DNA from 4 places in the Propionispora hippei DSM 15287 genome. Region 2 is predicted to be linked to each of the others. Evidence: riboswitches for the same ligand, from Rfam matches in the RefSeq annotation. Region 2 holds a riboswitch; each other region holds the start of a gene.
The links. A riboswitch is a leader RNA that binds a small molecule or an ion and turns the genes downstream of it on or off. The one in region 2 is predicted to bind cyclic di-GMP.

Region 1 (5,441 bases), on a different contig from region 2:
TACACGCAAGTCAGGGCAAAAAAGTTTGTCGGAAAAATTCACCAGAGCCTCCTAACCAAGCGACTAAGTTTTATTGAACAACATGGGCAGTTAAGAATATAACAATCTCCGACTCGCTGCCAGAATTGCTGACGCTTCTAAACAGTGTTCCCAATATGGGCAGATCACCCAAAAAGGGAACTTTTGTGTATGTCTTCGATTCCTGACTGCCGATCAAACCACCAATCACCATCGTTTCCCCATCTTTCATTCGTACATTCGTTTCCGCTTCCCGCGTCGTGATCTGATATTGTTTGATATCAGAAACCAATTGCGGCGTACTAACTTCTGTCTTTACATTAGCGGTAATCTGTCCGTCAGCGCCTACAATGGGGGTATAGGTTAGCTTAATCCCGGTATCCACATAGGTGGTAGAAGTGGAAGTTGTTCCATTAGCTACCGTATTAGTCTGCACCGGAACCCTGTCGCCTATAAGTATGCGGGCTTGTTTACCGTTAATTGTCGTAACTTTGGGCTGCGATAAAATTTTAGCATTGCCATTGCTGACAAGCGCATTGATTTTAGCCGTATAATAAAATTCATAAGGATGTCCGTCCGGATCCCTTCCGTATTGAATTATGCCCGGATAACCATCGGCCAGGCTTGTATGGCGAGTAATTGTAGGCTGGGTAGTAGTTGTTGTTGTACCAGTGGTAGAATCATAACTGGTTCCTGCCGGCGTGTACTCATACGTTTTGGGGGTCTCATCCCAGTTCCAGGTCACCCCTAAATCTTTAGTGGCAGACTTGCTGATAGCAACCACTTTAGCCTCCAGTTCTACCTGCTGCGGTCGCTTATCCAACTCATCGACAATCTGTTTTATCCGGGAAATACCTAGCGATGAACCGGTGACCAATAAAGTATTAGAAGGAATATCAGTATCCAGCTTCACTTTTAACCCTTCTGCCGCCGAAGCAATTGTTGACTTCATATCCTGCGCTGTCACATACTGCAGTTTAATAACTGCCGAATCAGCCACATCAGCCCGGTCAAAAATAATTGTATTATCTACTTTATGATAGGTCAGCCCCTTTGCTTGAGCTATTAAATCAATGGCGGTATCCAATGAAACATTGTCCAATCTTACTGTAATATTTGGCGATTCCTTCGCTGCCGATTCATCAATGATCATATTGACTCCACTTAACAATGACAACGTATGTAACACAACCCGGATATCTTCCTGCACAAAGTTTAAACTGACCGACTCCGGATTAGCAAAGCTTACTGGCAAAATGACAAAGATCTGAAGTATGGCTACTGCCACTATAGCAACTAGCTTATTGCGCCACGTTATGAGTTGAATCATTCCCGTTACCTGTCCTTTCTTTTGCCATGCTTTTTTCCGTTTTTATATTATTAGTGATCGGCAATGTCAATTGTCCGGCAGGTCCAGAAACCACCACCATGTCTGACATAATTGATTCTACCTGATATGCACCAACCTGTTCTCCCAGGCGGTATGCCTTGGAGTGCTTGCCATCATTAATGACGGCCAGTTGCTGCCCATCATCACTGCTGACTATACCTGTAACACTAAATTTAGGTAATTCAAGTGCTGCTGGACTTATCCCGGCTGCCACCTGCCCCGCATCCGGCACCGGTTGCTGTGTTACCGGCAATTTACTATCCGTTCCCTTATCCTTGCTGTCCATATACTCCGGCGGAATAGCGAAAGGATTGCGAACAGTGCCCTGCTTCTCAACAACAGGAAAACTTACATTTGTTTCATTAGAATCTTTTGCCGCTGTTTTCTGCGTTGCCACTTTAGAACTTTGGCCATTGGAGACTGTCGGTGCAATAGGGTTGTCCTCATTAGCCGGGATAACTACTAAATATAGGGCAAGTGCCATAACACCTATCGCAAGAGTCGCAATGATTTTTGACGATAAAGAAGACATATCTTGTTTTATATTCAATAAAGATCGCACCGCCTTTTATTGGCAAAATAAAAAATTAAACAAATTACCATTATTACTCAATAAGCCATTTTTTTCTTCGATAATCTCCCAATAAAATCCTCCATAAAAATAAGAAAACCATCTGAAAATTTCAGATGGGTGGTTACGCTACCTGCTCCTACTGGTTCAAGCGTCCAAATACAAACCAGTATTCATCACTTCCATGTAAAAAACGCATAGATCTCGTCAAATTATCACAATTATTATCATCATTCATTTTTGATCATTTGTCAACATCTAAAATTGCCACAATTTGTCGATATAATTAAAAATAACTTTGAAAACTATAAAGTATAATAAATTTCCATAAAAAGTATTGTCAAATGTAAATAGATAGTATTAAATAAAACGTAGATATGGAAATAAAACAAGGTTCACGTATTTACCGGAGGCAGGGAGGGTATCGTTTGTTTCGTTCACAAAAGGGATTTGCTCTAATTGAATTGCTTGTGGCTATTGCTATTTTAGGAATTCTGGCAGGGATTGCAGGGATAAACCTCCGGTATGGCATTGCCAAAAATGATTTAACAACGGCAACCAGCCAACTTGCCGCTGACATCCGGACGATGCAGCAGTTATCTATGGAAAAAGCGATTGATGACACCAGCGCTGCCATTAACATCACTTTTGCTACCGGTTCTTATCAAATCATCACCGACCAGTCGACAAACACCGGCTTTTCCTCCCGGACCTTACCTTCCAGCATTACACTATCTTCGTCAAATGGAAATACACTAGCCTTTAATCCGAGTAATTTATCCACTAATACAGCTACAATGGTTACTTTAACAAGCAGCATACTGCCTAAAACTGAAAATAAACAAACAATTATTATTTCCCGCATGACGGGAAGAATTCGCATTGATACATCTTCCACTCCCGCTTACCGCACAGAAGAAATATAACATTATATTGGGGTAATCATATGAAAATAATCGAAAATCAAAAAGGTTTTTTGCTGCTGGATTCTCTGTTCGGTGTTTTAATTACCAGTGTTGCGCTAATTTCTATTGTCAGCCTGGTTACTATGGGGGTTAAAACCTACTCTGTTAACAGCGAACAGTCCCGTGCTTACCAAATTGCCGCTAGTTACGGAGACGCTTTACAAAGCTTAAGTATCGCCAACTGGGCCACACTGGTCCCCTCTACGGTGACCAGCTACCAAGCCATTGACATTTCCAGCTCGAATACTGTTGTTTATAATGATTTGGCAAATGCAAGGAATTCACTTTCTTCATTGCCGGGAGCAACAGTTTCTATCTATGGAAAAGTTAGTTCAGCTGCCAATGCCGGGAACCGTCTAGCCCAGGTAAAAATCATAGTTTCCTGGAGTAATAACACAAAGCAAGTAGCGCTTATTAAATACTATATTCGCAATAACCAACCTAGTTCAACCTGATTATTTAGCATAGAGGTGCTTCATTCAGTATGATAAAACGATATAAAAACAAGCAGGGCTTCTTTTTAACTGAAATTTTAATAGGAATGGCTGTCATGCTAATTATTTTAGCAGCCATCGTTCCTCTTTTTGCTAATACTACCAAAACCATAGCCAATGGAACCTCCACCAATCACATGCTGCAAGAAGGCCGCTGGGCCTTGGATCTAATGGCTAAAGACATCGCTCCAGCCTCTACAATTCTTACTCCGGCAAATAACAGTACTGCTGCCACCTTGGTATTTCAGCGTAGCGACATAGCCGGAAATATTACGTATTCATTAGTCAATAATGAACTCCGCCGCCAAATTGGCTCAGGTACTCAATACCCCTTAACGAACGGCAGTCTGGTTCAAATCATCAGCGCCAGCTTTCAGTCCGGTCTTAACGGGGAAAACATAACGATTACCTTATCGCTCACCGATGGTAGTCATACCACTCAGTTAACACGCACAGTATTTCTTTTAAATAACTAACACGCTATGGAACAGGAGGAATTACCTTGCGCCGGATTTTTACCAATCAAACAGGTGCAGCGTCACTTATAGCTATTACTACCATGGTACTGCTGGCAGCAATGGCCACCACTTATCTGTCGCTCTCTGCCAACGGTCTGAGCCGCCTTACCGGTTTTGGCTATGGTGATAATATCAAGGCAAAAGCAGCGGCCGAAGCCGGCATACGTTATACTTGGATGAATGCCGTACAAAATACAAGCACAACAAATTACATTTGGGACACAACAAAACTTAACACTTCCGCAATTTCCGTAGATAGTACTGACAGCAATTCTCCCACTTTTACCATAAGTCTTACAAGAATAACTGCTAATTTGCCGTCCGGTGTTAAAAACACCGATTCTTATTATAAAATTACCTCTGTCGGGCGCTCAGGCAACAGTAAAGCAATTACAGAAGCTTATTTATTGGTTTCTCCCATGGTTTCCTTAACGGAATTTGTCCAGGGAGGAAATGCTTCCAATAATGCCCCTTGGACTGTTGATACAATAAATGGAGTCGCGACGGCACCAAGCAGCAGTGACTATTATCAGATTCTGTTTAACGGGGATGCTGATTACGCCGCAAAGGGTATTACTTACCACTATAAAATCAATCTTAACAGCACTAATCCTAGTCACCCGAATGATACGGGTTATGGAATTTACTACCTTGCCAATGGTACGCCTAATGATATGTCCGCCTATGTACTGCAATATGATCCTGGACTAACACCTGATCAAATTTTAGTAAAAAAGGTAGTGGCTGATGCTACCAGTCAGCAATATCCCTGGTATAATGAGCAGATTATCGGGGGTACTACGGCGGATGGCTATAGCAACCAATCCTGGCAAAGCTCTAATGCTTCTGCCAGCTGGAACACGGCCAATACGAATAAAACTACCTGGACCAATACTACGACGCTTATTCTAAATGAAACCACCAGTAACCCGGCAACCGGCTCTTTCATTACGCTGGATAACGAAAGTACTGATACAACTTATAAAAAGGATATTATGTCGGTTCAGATGAGTACCGTCATGGCGGAACTTAATAAACTAAAAGCCAATAATACTTCCAGCAACCAAATGCTTAATCAAGACCACATTTTGACGATCGACATTAAACCAGTAGTAGTTAACGGCAGTCAGAACTATATTCACCGCATCTACATTGACGGCTTAGAAATCCTGCGTTTTGTCGATCGGTCTACGAAATACAACTTTGCGAAAGATCCCGGCTATGGACAAACCGGCTTGCGTGTTTGGGAAGCTCAGGCTAAGTTTAGTAATCTAAAAAATGCTCCGGGAGCTATTTCTTTGCGTAGCTGGGAAATACAAAAGCCATAACGTTCAAAGGGGAATCATTCAACTGTCGGTTGAATGATTCCCCTTCTTATTCTCCCAAAACACTTTCCACGTCGCTCTGCACCTTGCAGAGCTTTAATTTTTCCCCGTTCTTACTTTCCTTCTCGCAACTGCCGCAGATGCCTTCACCGCAGCACAT
Region 2 (5,441 bases):
CTGTAATTATTATATAAAGAGTATTTCCTTGTGTCAACCGCTCTTGCGTAAAAGAAAGGGATTGTAGATAATATTTGACTATAATGTGAAGGAGTTTGTATTGACTAATCGGAAATATGGAAGTACTATGTGAAAAGTAAACAGTATGAGAAGGTGAATTCATTGCAATTTTCCGTGGGTGTAGAGTACGCGTTACATTGTCTGTTATATATGGTGGATTTTCCGGCCGGCAAATCAGTGGGGATCAAGGACTTAGCGGCGTACCAGGGCATTTCTGAGACCTATCTTTCCAAGGTATATACAAAGCTTACGAAAGCGGGTATTGTCAAATCGATTCCCGGCGTTAAAGGCGGGTATAAGTTGGCCCGTACGCCGGAGACCATCACCTTTTGGGATGTTGTGGAGGCCATCGAGGGGGCTTCTCACTTCTTCCGCTGTGTGGAGATCAGGCAAAAAGAGATATTGCTGGACAAAGAAAACCTGCCGGACTCACACAAAAAGTGTCCCTGTTTAATTAAAGTGGTCATGCTGGAAGCGGAAGAAGAGATGAGGCAGTATCTAAGAGCTAAAACATTGGCCTGGCTGCATGCCGAGGTACAGACGAAAGTTCCTGCCGAGCAGCGGGCGGCCACGCTGGATTGGTTTCTGCGTGGGCAGTCGCGATAGGGCTCTGCTTTTTTCTGGCTGCAAGTTTACTTGCTAAGAAACTAAAGATAAAATATGTAACTGGACGTGATTGGAAGAATGGACAATCATATAACATGGTATAGAAACAAGCAGATTGAACGTACGATGGCTAATTTGGAAAAGCATAATATTGGTTCTTTTTATGTTGCTGATGAACTGGCGTTAAAAGAAAAGATAAAGCAGTTGATCCCCGAGCATTCGACGGTGGCAGTGGGAGACTCGGTAACGCTTGGGGAAACAGGCATACTGGATCTTTTGCGTAATGGCCGCTACAACTTTCTGGACAAGTACCGGCAGGGAATTACCCGGGAAGAGAAAAAAGCGCTATACCGGCAAAGCTTTGGCGCTGATACATTTCTAGCTAGTACGAACGCCTTAACTGAGGAGGGCGAATTATACAATATTGATGGCAATGGCAGTAGAGTAGCCGCTATGATCTATGGTCCGGAGCAGGTTATTATTGTGGCTGGAATTAACAAGCTGGTAAGAAATCTGGAGGAAGCGGAAAAACGGACAAGACATTACGCAGCCCCTTTGGATGCGAAGCGGTTAAACAAGAAGACGCCCTGCGCTACGCTGGGATATTGTGTGGATTGCAAAAGTGAGGAACGGATATGTAACAGCTTTGCCGTGATTAAACGGCAATTTATCAAAGACCGTATCAAAGTGGTGATTGTGGGCAGGGAACTGGGGTATTAAGATACCGGTTGCCTGCCTTTGCGTTTCGGGTAATTTGCAGGGTGCTTTTGATTTGGGCGGCGATGAGGTAAGAACCAATGAAGGTTGGCCTCGCCGGTGAGTAGGGGGAGAGGCTTTAGCGTAGTGGCGGAGGAACTGTGCAAACTGGCGAGAGCTTGCAGGGGCAGTGGGAATCTTAAAGTATACTCTGTAGCGGATAAGCCCGGTGAGAATGTCTTAGGATAACTTGCCAGGCTTGGTTACTTTCGGCGGTCCAATTGTACCGGAGGGGTAACGGCAGGAATTTTTATTGTGTGAGATAAATATAGAAGAGTAGGAATGTAACATGTTATAGCGAAGAACGAAGAAAACGAGGAATGGCTTATGGGGAAAAAGATTGTGTTTTTTGATGTTGACGGGACCATGCTGCATTTGCCAGGCGGTATGTATGAGCCTTTGCCCAGCACCTGTGAAGCGGTTCGCCTGCTGCAGGAAAAAGGCCATTATGCCGTGGTGGCTTCGGCCCGGGGCAAGCTGCCAGCGGTATTGGAAAAACTTAATTTTGACGGATTCATCGGCTGCAATGGTAACTATATTACTTTTCACCAGGAAGTCCTGTATGACAATTATTTTAAACCTGAAAACCTTACTTTTTTACTGCGACTTTTCCAGGAATATGATGTGCCGTTTAATTTCACCGGCAGCCTGGGTATCTGGTCGAGCCCGGCGGATCATCCGGTGCTACAGCGCCATAGGGAATTGTTCGGTGCCGACTTATCAGGCGATGAGCCCTGGATATTTTCCTGGCAGCCGGAAGAGATTCACTCCGGGATGGTCACCGCTATGTTTGCCGCCGAACAACAGATGCTTACCTGCCGGGATTGTTTGCCAAAAGACTGGCTGGTAGATATGTACACCTCGGAAAATATTCGCATGGATATCCACTTGCCCGGCCATACCAAAGGCAAGGGTGTCCGCTTTTTGCACGAAAAACTGGGTATTGATTTTGCCAATACCTTCGCTTTTGGCGATGCCCGCAATGACCTGGAGATGATGCGCCAGGTGAACTATGGCATTGCCATGGGAAATGCCACCGAAGAACTGAAGGCGGCTGCCTTTGCGGTAACCGACGATGTGGATAAGGACGGAATTTATAAGGCACTGAAAAAATATAATGTGATCTGAATGTTGTCTAAGCCAAAGAAGACAGCCTGGTATCCGTTGACGGGTATCAGGCTGTCTTGATATAAACTTCAGTTCAGCGGCCGAGTGGTTTTCCGGGTTAGGGTATAGGCTAAATGTCGCGCATAGTAAGATCGGATAGGAATATATAACTTATCAGGTTGATGATTTGGATATAGTGGGCCGGATCAGGAACGGCATGCTGCAGGAAGTGGTCCATTGAGTGAGACATAGCTACAGTGAGCTTGCTGACGAAAAAGTCAAAATATGAGTGAGTTTTGTAGAATAGCAAGAGGATTTTCCTGTAATTTGTCGAAAAGGAAAATAAATGGAATGGGCAAACTCAGCCGAAAGGTGAGGACGCAAAGCCATGGGTCTAAAGGGTTAGCTACCGATGACTGCCAGGCTGCGATTGAAATATCAATCGTAGCCTGTTTTTTTTGTTTTCGATCAGTAAACCTGGCCGGCTTACTGCAAAAAAGTGGACAGAACCCAAGGTGGCGGAACCAGCTCCGATGAGAGGAGGGCAGCAGCAACCTTAAGGACATTGCAAAGCGATTTCCGATGATTGAAAATGACAGTTGATACCAAAAAGTCAGGGGGATTTTTATGAAAATGTTAAAGTCACAACTCACTATTGTTATAACGGCTGTTATTGTCATAAGCTTGTTGCTTGTCGGCGGATTAAGCTACCGCAATCAACGGAATCTCATTCTAGAGGATGAAGCACAGGAATTTAAAAAAATAGACATGATTGTCCAAACCAGTATTGAAGAATATTTGAATCGTTCCGCTGCGGTCGCCGCTTCCCTTGCCTATAATCCGGAAGTGGCACGCCTGCTTAGCGAGCGGGACCGGGAAGGTTTATTCCGGCTGGTTGGCCCGGTGTATAAGCAGCTTAAGGAGCAGGGCGTAGAACAAATGCAGTTCCATCTGGCGCCGGCGACTTCTTTTTTACGAATTAATGCGCCGGGTAAGTTTGGTGATGACTTATCGGGCTTTAGAAAAACGGTAGTCGAGGCTAACAAATCCCTTAAGCCTGTTGTCGGCATTGAAGCCGGCGTTACCGGCTGGGGTTTTCGCGCTGTTATGCCAGTTTATTTCAATAATGCCCCTGTCGGTACGGTGGAAACAGGCATGAATTTTGATAAAGTCTTTTTGGAAAAACAATTAAAGGCCAAATTCCCCGGTGAGTATTATTGCTATGAGTTGAACCCAGACGGAACGGACAAGCTGTTGGCAGCGACTGCGGATGAAGACCTGCTGGCGCTGCCGATCGATACTGCCCGGCAGGTTGCGGCCAGCGGTGCGATGAGCTACGGCTATAGTAATAACGGTGAGAAGGCTTATGTAGCGGTTCCGGTCCGGGATTACTCCGGTCAGGTCAAAGCCTTGATCAAAGTGGTATTAGACAGGCAGAATACATTGGCGCAACTGCAGAAAAACATGCTGATAACCTGCGTATTAAGTGCGGGTGTCTTGGTGCTTGCGGTTTTTTTAATTCTTTTGGTTATGAAACGCCAATTAGTAAACCCTATTTATCAATTGCTGGAGAAAATGGAGCAGGTAGCGCAGGGTGATTTGAGTATTTCCTTCGCCCGGGACAAACGGGGTGAGGTCGGACGCCTGGAGGGGGCTATTGGCAATACGCTACAACAGCTTTGCAACTTAATTTCCCAAATCCAGCAAGTAGCTCTGCAGCTTGCCGCTGCCAGCCAGACATTGAATGCCAATGCCGATCTGTCGGCTCAGACAGCTGCTCAGGTGGCGGCAGTGATCGGAGAAGTAGCGGATGGAGCGGAAAAACAATTGCGGGCTGTCGATGGCGCAACGGCGGTTGTTGAACAAATGTCGGACAGCATTGACCAAATTGCCGCTCATGCCAACCAGGTGGCCGGTACTTCGTCGCAGTCGGCTGAAACGGCGCAAGAAGGCAACAAGACGGTGGAAAACGTCATTAGACAAATGGGAAATATCGAAAAGGCTGTGGCGCATTCTTCGCAGGTGGTGGTCAAGCTGGGAGCTGCTTCCCAGGAGATCGGCCAGATTGTCGATACCATTTCCGGATTGGCCGGCCAGACCAATCTGCTGGCACTTAATGCTGCCATTGAAGCAGCCCGTGCCGGAGAACAGGGACGGGGTTTTGCCGTAGTGGCGGAAGAAGTCCGCAAACTAGCCGAACAATCACAGGAAGCTGCGAAGCAAATTAGTACTTTAATTGCTGAAATACAGCACAATACGGCTGACGCGGTACTGGCCATGGAAGGAGGCACCAGAGAGGTCCGCAATGGCGCGGAAGTGGTTGTAGAGTCCGGACGTGCTTTTCAGGCTATTTTCCAATCTATCGATACCGTATCGGAACAGACCAGGGAAATTTCTGCCTCTATACAGCAAATGACCGGTGGCAGCCAGCAAATTATCCAGTCTGTGAAGGATATTGACACGATCAGCAAAGGAGCTGCCAGTAAGGCTCAGACGGTGTCGGCTGTGACAGAGGAACAATCGGCAACTATGGAAGAAATTGCTGCCTCCAGTCAAACCCTTGCTAAAATGGCTGCAGAATTAACCCGAGCCGTAGGCCGGTTTAAGCTTTAATATAAAGAACCGGCGGGCCTTCCGGGAGCGCTTGGAAGCAACCTTGCTGAAGACGAAGGAAGAGGAAAACGAGGTTTTTCTGGGGCTTATGGGCTTGGACGGTTTGAAAAAAGTTAATGATGTGTATGGTCATCGCGAAGGTGACCGATATATCAGCACGTTCAGCTCTTTGTTGCGCAGGGTACTGCGTCCAACCGAAATTGCCGAACGAATCGGAGGAGATGAGTTTGCCGTCATTTTCACTCAATGCTCGCGTCAGTATGCCCAGCAAACAATTCGGCAGCTTCAACAACAATTGA
Region 3 (5,441 bases), on a different contig from region 2:
ATCCTCGTCACGCAGCGCCGTTAATAAAACTTCATTGTTCCGCAAAATATCCTTTCGTATAGCAGCACCTAATAACTTTCGTTTAGTACCCGTATCTGTTAGAAGCAATACATCCTGCATGGCAAGCACAGCTTCGCTTTGCTGCTCATGTTCCATAAAAAACGCCTGTTCATGTTCAAAACTGCGGTATACGTAGGAAGGATCTTCGCAGGAAAGATATCGCTTCTCGAAAGTTTTCACAATCAGCAATAACAACAGCCCAAAAAGGGGAATGAGCAGTACCAACATGGCCTCACAAAAGGCTCTCTCCCGTTTCTGCCGGGAAAAAATCAGGTAATATACAAAAAAGGTCGTAAAATGAATCAATAACCACTCATTCATCATCGCATCCACCCATAATCATGCTAGTCTGGATTCCAGCTTCGGACAGTCTTTGCTGTACTTCAGCAGCCATTGCCACAGGTATATTCAGCATCAATAAATATAAAGCACCGTCTTGGCGAAGCCCGACATAATCCTCATCTCTAACTTTTCCGGCAAGCCTTTGATAAACCTCCTCATAGGTCCCATACGGCTCAATGACCTTCAGCAGCAAATGTTCCTGTCCATATAGTTGTCTCCTGCTTTCCACTGCCTCCAACACATCTTCAAATTTTTCCGGAGTAAGAATTTCGGTTTGAGCAATGTATTTTTGATCTTCCAATTCTTTATCGTACAAGTAGGCTTTAGTAAAAGCATCTGTCACCAGCATAACAACAATTTGAAAAAGATTTTCATGATATAAGGTCAAATTCTCAAACGGCAGATTCTTCAAAGCAACTATGGCAATAACCCTGCCTTCATAAATAACAGGTGCTGCCATGAGCGGGCTGTCAGGTCGCAATTCATTATTTATAAACATTCTCTTCTTATCCATGATATAGCGGGCATACTCGGAATCGGCAATTTTTATCGACTTGGCTTGATCATCTCCGTAGCCGGAAGATTGCACTTTTAAACGCCAATAAGTTTTGCCCCTGTTTACCGTATAAAGAGCTACCCCATCGGTTTGCATAATTTTCCCTACAATCCCGATAGCCTCATTGGAAATATCTTCCATTTTCAGGCTATTCAAGGCACGAACAATATTATATATTTTGCCAATACTATCGTTAGCGTTAATAATCTGCGAATGAAGTTCATCCTTGCGTTGGTTACACTCTAAATAAAGAGTCCGCATAAAGTTATACTGGCTATTTATTGCATCCAGCTCCATCTGCTTATCCGCTGCTATTCGTTCCGAATTATCCCGTACGTAACCTGTGGCAACTCCAATGCACAAATAAGCGGCCAGGTGAGTCAAGTATTGAGCTTGATACATGATGGATACAAAATCCCCGCCCCGTGCCAGTGCCGTGCCAATAAAAAGAACCGCTGAAAAAGCTACGGCCGGCAAAGATTGCTTTTTGCCATATAAAATGCCCATAAGCCCAATGTAAATATAGTTGTAATCAAGGCCAAGGCGGTAATCAATCGTTCCTCCATATAGGCTGTTCCAACTAAATAGGAGCATCAGAATAAACATGCCTGAATTCTCTATATGGGGCCGCCACCGGGAAAAACTGTTGCTTGGCATGTCAATGGCGGCCGCAGTGGCTTGCTCCGTCCAATGAGCTTGATACCACGTGTAAGTTTTTGCAAGCCCCTCACGCAAAGAGTATTTCTGCTGCCAGCCCAACTCCTGTCTGACAAGAAAATTATCCAGTCTTGAATGAGCCACCTCACCGGTTCGCCGTTCGGCAAAGCGCACGCCTTTAATAGCATGCATGTCTCCCAACGCAGCGATTACATCTGCCAAGCTGGTTTCCGTATTTGTTGCTACGTTCATGATTTGCGAGGTTACTTTACTAGTGGCGGCCCGGAAAACGGCATCGGCCACATCTTCCACAAAAATATAATCACGAGTCTGTGTGCCATCGCCATAAACGACCACTTCTTTTTCTTCCAGCATGCGCTGCATAAAAATAGATACGACTCCGGCTTCGCCGGCAAGACCTTGACGCGGGCCATAGACATTGGCAAACCGTAATATGACTGTTTTCAGTCCATACAGTTCAGACCACTGCCGGCAGTAATATTCCCCTACCTGTTTATTCATTCCATAAACAGATACAGGCTGGAGCTCTGTATTTTCAATAATAGGCAAATCCTCAGTATTCCCATATACGGCTGCCGATGAAGCAAATAAAAATTTCCTTACTTTGTATTTGCGAGCCAGGTCCAGCATGTTGATTAAGCCAAGTATATTGGATTCACTATCCAGATAAGCATCCGCATTGGAAACGGCAACGTCGACTTGCGCCGCAAGATGAATAACACAATCGATGTTATTCGTGCGGAAAACCTCCTCGCAGTTTTTATCCGTTACATTAAGCTGATAAAAATCATAGTCAACACTGAGATTGGCTTTCGTCCCGGTAGAAAGATTATCAATAATACAAATTTTGTGGCCTTCTTTAAAAAAACGTTCGGCAACATGTGATCCGATAAAACCACAACCGCCAGTGATTAGTATGTTCATTGCTGTTCCTCCAATATTTGATAATAAACAAACTGCAATTGTTTGCACTACCACGCTGAGAAAATATACAAAAATTACATGACTTGCTTGTTCTCGAAATAGTCGTATGCATCAATGACATCTAAAAAAACACCACTAAAGCCATCTTTTACAATCTCATCAAGTAAAGTCCGAGGAGAACCGAATAAAACCTTTTTCCACTCTTTAGTCCAATATTTCACCTTAAAATTCCCCTGCCAATCAGGATTTTCTTCCGCAATCCAGGCGGGAGGGGATGTTGACCAGGACGCCTGCCAATAAGGCCGATAGTTTTCCGCTTCACCAATGCTTAGATAAGCAAATACCAGCCGGGAAGTGCCGTTTTTCCTTACACGAAGCGAAGCCACGTCGGCACTGGACAACGGTTGATTATCAAAATAACGGTCGATAATCAGCAAGTCGCAATTCGTATTGCGCAGCTTACGCAGATACTCTTCCTTGCTTTTGAAATTTCCGGGATTCAACAAAATTAGAAAGCTGTGCACCTGATCAAGACGACTAATTTTTTTGTTAAATTCCCACGGCAAATCCCGTGGATAAGAAGGAATGGTATTAAGATCAGGGCTTCCGATAAAAGAAATATACCCTTTCGCACGATTCTCCCGATATGCATCATCAATCTGGTTATGATCCTGGCAATAGTCCACGATAAAAACCGGTAGATGATTGGCTACAGGCAAACTTAACGAGGAGTCAATAAAATCTTTAGCGTCAGGAGTTGTCGGCATAGTATGCATCGCCTGATCATCCTCCGTTTTTCCCCAGGTATAAGCCCGCCCCTCCACTAAAACTCCATCAAGATGATTAAGTAATCTTTTGATCAACGCATCATCAAGATTTTCCTGACGGTATAAATCCAGTCCGCCATTGCCGATTACCTGAAAATAAGGATTTTTCTTTTTCGCATAGTTGCTGATTTCTTCAATCAATAAGACCATTTCTTTTTTATATTGAATATCTGCTGCCACCACTTCATTTCTTACCGTACAAAAGAAAAAAATGCCGCCCATAACTATTAGCAGGCTGTAAATTAAGGTACTTCCCTTGCCCAATCCATTTCTCCCCCCTAGGTTATGTTTTCAAATAGTTTTATAGAAATCCAAGATAGATAATAGATAAAATGAAAACTAACTATTATGTCTGTCATTGCAATAAGATTTATGGAAAATTGTTATGATAACTGCGCAAAAGCATTTGTAACTATAGTAAAGGTTTACAAATTTGACACTATACGAAAGTATAGTTTATTATTTTTTTCAACCAGTCAAATTCATCCCTTTTAAAAAACACAAAAAAATGACTGCCAAGTTACATCAGCAACTTGGCAGTCATATACAAAACTGTACTTAGACCCATAGCTTTGCGACCTTGATTTTCATCAAGTTTGCCATATCTTGTATTATTTTCCTCTAACAACATAAGCTTCATTATAATAAAAAAATTTAAATTGTCAAGAAATACCTTGAAAATTATTCATAACTCACCTATTTTGCCCAAAAAACGCTTTATATCTAGAATTTATTACGCTATATAAAAAACTGTTCAAAAATAAGTAATGCAGCCCTGCAAATATAAGAAAAGACTATTCTTTAAATAAGTTTTATCATTTAAAGAATAGTCTCTGTTTTATTTTATAAGCTCAGCCTTATGATAGGGTTCAAAATTTCTCAAACGCAGCGCATTGGTCACAACCGAAACCGAACTGAAGGCCATCGCCGCTCCGGCGATGACCGGCGACAGATAGCCGGCGGCAGCCAGCGGGATGCCCAAGGAGTTATAGACAAGGGCCCAGAACAGATTTTGCTTGATGTTTTTCATCGTCGCTTTGCTTAACCGTATAGCAGCCACAATACCGGTCAGTTCACTGTTCATTAAGGTAACATCGGCGGCCTCAATGGCCACATCGGTTCCTGTTCCAACAGCAAACCCCACATCGGCGGTTGCTAAAGCCGGGGCGTCGTTAATACCGTCACCGGCCATGGCAACAATCTTCCCCTGACCTTTCAGTTCCTTTACTTTTCGCGCTTTATCTTCAGGCAGAACTTCCGCCAAAACATGGGTGATTCCCACGCTCCCCGCAATGGCTCTGGCTGTCCGTTCGTTGTCGCCGGTAAGCATCCAAACCTCGATCCCCAGCGCCTGCAGTTGGGCTATGGCCTCCACCGACCGCGGTTTCACCGTATCGGCAACGGCAAACAACCCGGCCAGTTCTTCCTCGACCGCCATCAGCATGACAGTCTTTCCCTGCTGCTCCATCGCTTCGATGGCCGGAATATGCCCGGCAAAGTCAATATTCTGCTCTTGCAGCAGCTTCCGGGTCCCCAGCAGAATGCGTTTGCCGGCGACCACAGCCTCAACCCCATGACCGGGAATCGCCGTGAACGTTGCAGGTTCACTCAGCAATGCAGCCTGTTTTTGGCTATAGCTGACAATAGCCTGCGCCAGGGGATGCTCGGAGTTTTTTTCCGCGCCCCCAGCCAGCGACAATAGTTCAGCCTCAGCCATACCGGACAAATTAGTAAAATCGGTTACTTCCGGCTCACCCTTGGTAATCGTCCCCGTTTTATCCAAAACCAGCGTGGTAATCCGGTGGGCATGTTCCAAATGCTCGGCACCCTTGATCAGTATGCCGTTTTCAGCCCCTTTGCCGGTCCCTACCATAATCGAGGTCGGCGTTGCCAACCCTAAAGCGCAGGGGCAGGCAATAACCAGTACCGCGGTAAAATTGACTAAGGCCCGTGAAAAATTACCGGCATCGACGATCACATACCAAACGAGAAAGGTAAGCACGGCAAGCCCCACTACTACCGGTACAAAATAACCGGAAACCACGTCGGCAAAC
Region 4 (5,441 bases), on a different contig from region 2:
GGCAGGACAAAGCAGCAGGCGAGAATAATACTATACATCAGGCATTGAATGATCTGTACGGAGGGAGGAAGCTACTATGAATAAAACCGGATTGGCCGGTGAAATTCTGAGCCGGATAGGCGGTGCAGGCAATGTGATCGATATAGAATATTGCGCAACAAGGCTGCGCCTCACCCTGCGGGACGACGGCAAGGCCGAGCTGGCCAGCCTGAGAGGATTGGATAAAGTGGTGGCAGCGGTTTTCCGTTCCGGACAGCTTCAGATCATTCTGGGTACAGGCGTTGTGCTGGACGTGTATCATGAAATGCAGCACCAGTTGTCATTGGGAAATCAGGCAGACCAGGCTGCCGATATTCGACCGGTTGGCCTGCCTGGGTACATGAAGCGGCTTGCCAATGTGTTTTTGCCGTTAATTCCCGTATTGGTAGGCAGCGGCATGCTGATGGGAATTAACTCCCTGCTGCAACGGCTTGGTGTAGTCAGTGTAGATAATCAGGTTTCGCAATTATTACAGCTTTTTGCCAGTTCGGTCTTTGTATTTTTACCTGTGCTGGTTGGTGTGACCGCGGCGCGGGAGTTTGGCGGGACACCGCTCTTGGGCGGTGCGGCGGCAGGGTTGTTAATGCACTCGTCGCTTGAACAACTGCATTCTTTAGCAGTCGGTGGGATTTCACCGTCGCTGCAGCGCGGCGCCGGCGGCGTGATAGCGGCTCTTTTGGTGGTTTGGTTTATGAGTCTTGTGGAAGGAATCCTCCGCCGCAAGGTCCCCCAGGCATTGGCGTTGATATTGACGCCAATGCTGACACTGGTTGTCACCGGTTTTGCCACGATTTTCATTTTACAGCCCTTGGGGGCGGCGATATCGGACAGTGTGATCAGCGTGGTTCTGTTTGCCATACATCAGGGCGGTTTTTTTACAGGTATGATGCTGGGGGCGGTATATTCCACCATTGTTACCACGGGAATGCACCAGGGACTTAATCCGCTTTATCTGGATATGCTGTCCAAGACAGGGGTTAATATGCTGCTGCCCATATTTGCCATGGCAGACACGGCACAGGCCGGCGCTGCCTTGGCTGTGTATTTTAAAACCGCTGACCGCCAGCTAAAACGGGTGATTGTCAACGCTCTTCCCGTATGCCTGTTAGGTATTACCGAACCTATCATGTTTGCCGTAAATCTTCCGTTAGTAAGGCCGTTTGCGGCTGCCGCTATTGGCGGCGCCTTAGGGGGCGGCTTCATTGCCATGATGCAGGTGAAGGCCATTAGTCTGGGCTTGTCGGCCCTGTCGCTACTGGCGATCATTCAGGAGGGTGATGTACTTTTATATGCTGCCGGCTTTATGATCGCTTTTGTCAGTGCGTTTAGTGCCGCCTGGATTTTAGGGATTCCCGATGGCCAAGCTGATCGGGAAAGAAAATTTTTGTCAGGGAAAGAGGATTCGTGAAGATGAATAAAACATATGCCCCTTGCGGGTATTTCTTATGGGATTTTTGGCTTTTTGCCGAAGCCGGCAAGTATCATCTGTACCATTTGCAGGCTCCCCTAAAACAGGATGCCCATTCGCGGCATAGCGCGGCCAGCGTCGGTTATGCCGTATCGGAAAACCTGAGGGATTGGCAGCCCCGGGGAACCGTGCTGGAGGCCAGTGAAAATCCGGCTGATTGGGACAGCGTGTCCATTTGGACCGGGTGCACAATAAAAAAAGACGGCCGTTACTATATGTTTTACACCTCCCGCTGCCGTCAGGAAGTATTGGAAAACGGGTATATGGGTCATACGCAGCGCATCGGGGTGGCTTGGTCAGAGGATTTGAAGCTGTGGCATAAGTATGAGTATAATCCGGTCTTGTCGGTCGGCGGCAGCGAGTATTATGAAAATCAGGCGGAGGCCTACAATCGCCACGAAGGCTGCCGGGACCCCTTTGTTATTTTAGACGAAACGGGCGGCACCTACTATATGTTTTTTACGGCAAGGGACAAGCGGGGTGAACCGCGCAGCCGTGGCTGCATCGGCCGGGCCAGGTCAAAGGATTTACTGAATTGGGAGCTGCTCCCGCCGGCCGCTTCCCCTCATACTTTTGTCGATATGGAGGTCCCCACGCTGCACCGGCACCAGGGTAAATGGTATTTATTGTTTGCCGTGAAAAAAGATTGGTACAGTCCGGCCCATCAGCAGGCTATTTTACCTGCAAAGCCGCAGACCGGTGAACTCTACCTCGTTGCCGACCGTCTGGACGGTCAGTTTGAGCCAATGGCTACGGACAATGTGATTAGTGGGACGGCGGATGGACTTTATACGGGACGGATTGTAAAAGACACGAAGGAACAAGATGTGTTCTTAGCCTGGGGCGTTGGTCCCGATGAAGGCTTTGCCGCGACCGAGGCTTCATACCGTCTGTCGCTTCCCAGACGGGTTCTATACGATGAACAAGGCAAAATGATGTTGGAAAAGTAGTCGGGTAGTTGGGGTGCTGCCGCTATGGATAACAAGGAGATTTCGCTGGTACTGCCGGCAAATTTTCCTTGTTTTTTAGTTCGGCAGACAGGATGCGGGACTGTGACAGAAGGACTATAGCCGAATTGGTCGAATAGGAGAGTGAAATATTTTATTTGTATGAGAAAGGATTAGTATGAATCAGAAAAAATTAATGAAGGCGGCGGTGATTGCCGCCATTTATGTAGTACTTTCGGTGGTATTTCAGCCTATTTCCTATGGTGTCATCCAATTCCGGATTGCCGAGGCGCTTACCGTGCTACCTATTTTGTATGGGGAAGCGGTGTGGGGGCTGTTTGTCGGCTGCCTGCTGGCTAATATGATTGGCGGCGCCGGAGTCATGGATGTGGTCTTTGGCAGTCTGGCCACACTGGCAGCAGCCTGGCTGACACGGCGCTTTAAAGAAAGCAAGGCCGCCTATATCTTCCCGGTGATCATTAATGCCGTCGTGGTCGGTGCTTATTTGGCTTATCTGTTTGACATGCCTTATTGGTCGGTGTTTGGCTCTGTCTTTATCGGTGAGGCCGTGGTCATTGGAACACTGGGGGTAATTTTGATTAAAGCCGCCCAAAGGATTCAGTAATTTGCCGTTGATGAATCGAGCTAGTTAGACTATAGTTGAATAAATGAAAAATATTTGCTATATTTGTGCAGTAAATGGATAGCATCGGCTGGCAAGAGCTAGCGGAATTGGGCAAACTTGTCAAAAATACAGGGAACCAAAGCCAGGGGTCTAAAACATTTTTGTTATGAAAGCCGGGTTGCAAAGTACGAAAGCTTTGTAATCCGGCTTTTTTTGTCTGTTGCAGTAAATGTTTGTCAATGGAAGAATAAAAATCCTGTTGACATAAATCGGAACACTTGTTAGAATGACTAATGTATTTATCTTGAATAAATGGGCTTTCATAGGAATTTAACCTGTTTAATACATATTGATAATGGTATATATATAGCGGGCAAACTTGTCGAAAGGCGGGGACGCAAAGCTCAGGGTCTAAAACATTTTTGTTATGACAGCCGGGTTGCAAAGTGTCAAGAACTTTGTAATTCGGTTGTTTTTTGTTTTTGAAGGTGCATTTTGCCGGTGCCAGGTGGGCGGGATGGGAAACACGCACTTCGATCGTGAAAGCGAAAGATAAAAGCTATTGTTAGGGGAGTGTACATGAGGATCAAGCAAGTATTGGCATTACTTACTTTAGTGTTTTTTTTGGGAAGTGCGGTGTGTTATACATCTGTTATGGCAAAAGAGGAACCGCTACCGGACACGCTTGGGCAATCAACTGAAATGTCCTACCAGAACCGGGATGCGGCACGGGAATATGCGGTTACTTTAGCAAGGGGCGGAGAGTATCGGCCGGCTTTGGCGATACTGGAAAATTTAATGGTTGACCATGAGACGGAAGCGGATATTGTATTCGATTATACCGTCGTTGCAGTTTGGGCCGGAGAATATACAAAAGCGGTTCAGTTGTATGAGGAACGAATAAAGTCGTTCCCGGCCGTACCTGATTATGTGAGAATCAACGTGGCTCAGGCGTATTTCAAGACCGGCCATTTTAACGACGCCTGGCAGCTATATCATCAATCGGCTATGACAGGAAATAGGAAGGCTCGGTTGTGGGAAGCGGAAAGTCTGGTACATACGGGGAGTTTTGATGAAGCGGAGCGTATTTATTCGATCCTGCTGGAAGAACAACCTGACAACTTAGCTGCTTACAGTGGCAAGGCTAATATATTACTGGCACGCGGTGATGCAGACGGGGCGGCTAAGTTAATAGAAACTGCCCTAGCTTCTGTCGATGGATGGAATGACCCGGCATTAAAAGCTTCTCTGCTAACGTTGCGTGGCGAGATGGCGGCTCAATTTATTAGACATGATGCGTACCGGCAGGCTATTGTACTGTTACGGCCTACAATCCGTGATAAAAGTGCGACGGTTCAGATGCAATGTGACTACGTGCTGGCATTGTTTTTGTACGGTGATTATACAACTGCAGTTAAAGAAGGGACGCAGCTATGGCCCAATTACCGGGAGATTCCTGCCTATGGACGGCGCGCGCTGGCGGACTCTTATTTGCGGCTCTATCTGCCCCAACAGGCCATAGGTATTTATTGCAGCATTTTAGAGCAGGGGGAAAGCTTACCCAGCGATAGGCACAGCCTGGCTTATGCGTACATGCTGACAGGCTCTAAGGAAAAACAGGCGATGGTATTGTATCGGGAACTTATCAATATGGCTGCAGAACAGGCTATGGTCATTACCGGGGATGCCGATTCATTTTTTGCAATGGGACGGTACGAGGCGGGGAAAAAGCTGTACCAGGCCATAATCCATACCTATCCCGATTATGCGGCGTTTCGCCAGCAGTTTGCTGCGGTACTTTATCGCCAGGGGCTGATCAGAGAAGCTTACGAACAATATCTGTCGTTGGCTGCTTTGCCGGGGACACAACCTGCCGCCAATAGCGGGATTGTTAATACGGCTGTGCCGGGAGGCGATTATTATTCTGCCAGGCAGGCCGTGACAGGTTTGGACAGGTATAGTGCGAATCCAATGACGGCTCAGGCGCTGAGGACCTTTGAAGAACGCTGGCAGGGCAGCCTGGCTGTTAACGCTACCGGCAGCAGAGATTATAAAGGAAATAAGGATCATCGCCTACAATTGACCGGCGAACAGCGGGTGACAGACCGGGTGGACATATTGGCAGGAATCGGCAGTACATGGATTTCTGACGGCCAGGGAGAAACCGTATTAAGAACAAACTCTGTTGGCGGACGATACACCGACATGAAACATATGGTACAGTTGTGGCTGGATCAGGGTCGTACTCACGGCAGGCTGGATGGGTATCACCTGACCACGAGTCGCTATTTTGGTGAACAAAGCAGAGTTGATTTTAGTATAAACCGCACACCGGTAATGGATGCAGAGGCACTGCCCAGTC

Region 1: another riboswitch for cyclic di-GMP. It lies ahead of F3H20_RS00685 (hypothetical protein); the one in region 2 lies ahead of F3H20_RS06565 (methyl-accepting chemotaxis protein).
Region 3: another riboswitch for cyclic di-GMP. It lies ahead of F3H20_RS08210 (endo alpha-1,4 polygalactosaminidase); the one in region 2 lies ahead of F3H20_RS06565 (methyl-accepting chemotaxis protein).
Region 4: another riboswitch for cyclic di-GMP. It lies ahead of F3H20_RS08160 (tetratricopeptide repeat protein); the one in region 2 lies ahead of F3H20_RS06565 (methyl-accepting chemotaxis protein).

The regions. Positions count from the first base shown of each region.
Region 1 covers NZ_FQZD01000004.1:128,329-133,769, reverse strand. The annotation lists gene F3H20_RS00695 (YqeG family HAD IIIA-type phosphatase) at 1-42, opposite strand, end outside; gene F3H20_RS00690 (secretin N-terminal domain-containing protein) at 71-1,348, opposite strand; gene F3H20_RS00685 (hypothetical protein) at 1,320-1,958, opposite strand; cyclic di-GMP riboswitch class II at 2,089-2,172, opposite strand; gene F3H20_RS00680 (prepilin-type N-terminal cleavage/methylation domain-containing protein) at 2,408-2,905, shown strand; gene F3H20_RS00675 (hypothetical protein) at 2,926-3,399, shown strand; gene F3H20_RS00670 (PilW family protein) at 3,429-3,914, shown strand; gene F3H20_RS00665 (hypothetical protein) at 3,941-5,284, shown strand; gene F3H20_RS00660 (hypothetical protein) at 5,331-5,441, opposite strand, start outside.
Region 2 covers NZ_FQZD01000009.1:70,086-75,526, reverse strand. The annotation lists gene F3H20_RS06580 (RrF2 family transcriptional regulator) at 130-666, shown strand; gene F3H20_RS06575 (lactate utilization protein) at 745-1,386, shown strand; gene F3H20_RS06570 (HAD family hydrolase) at 1,750-2,550, shown strand; cyclic di-GMP riboswitch class I at 2,874-2,961, shown strand; gene F3H20_RS06565 (methyl-accepting chemotaxis protein) at 3,157-5,142, shown strand; gene F3H20_RS06560 (GGDEF domain-containing protein) at 5,144-5,441, shown strand, end outside.
Region 3 covers NZ_FQZD01000011.1:129,365-134,805, reverse strand. The annotation lists gene F3H20_RS08220 (hypothetical protein) at 1-384, opposite strand, end outside; gene F3H20_RS08215 (NAD-dependent epimerase/dehydratase family protein) at 374-2,560, opposite strand; gene F3H20_RS08210 (endo alpha-1,4 polygalactosaminidase) at 2,635-3,651, opposite strand; cyclic di-GMP riboswitch class I at 3,912-3,998, opposite strand; gene F3H20_RS08205 (heavy metal translocating P-type ATPase) at 4,226-5,441, opposite strand, start outside.
Region 4 covers NZ_FQZD01000011.1:113,509-118,949, forward strand. The annotation lists gene F3H20_RS08145 (PTS transporter subunit EIIC) at 77-1,447, shown strand; gene F3H20_RS08150 (glycoside hydrolase family 68 protein) at 1,450-2,457, shown strand; gene F3H20_RS08155 (QueT transporter family protein) at 2,633-3,079, shown strand; cyclic di-GMP riboswitch class I at 3,180-3,265, shown strand; cyclic di-GMP riboswitch class I at 3,442-3,526, shown strand; gene F3H20_RS08160 (tetratricopeptide repeat protein) at 3,659-5,441, shown strand, end outside.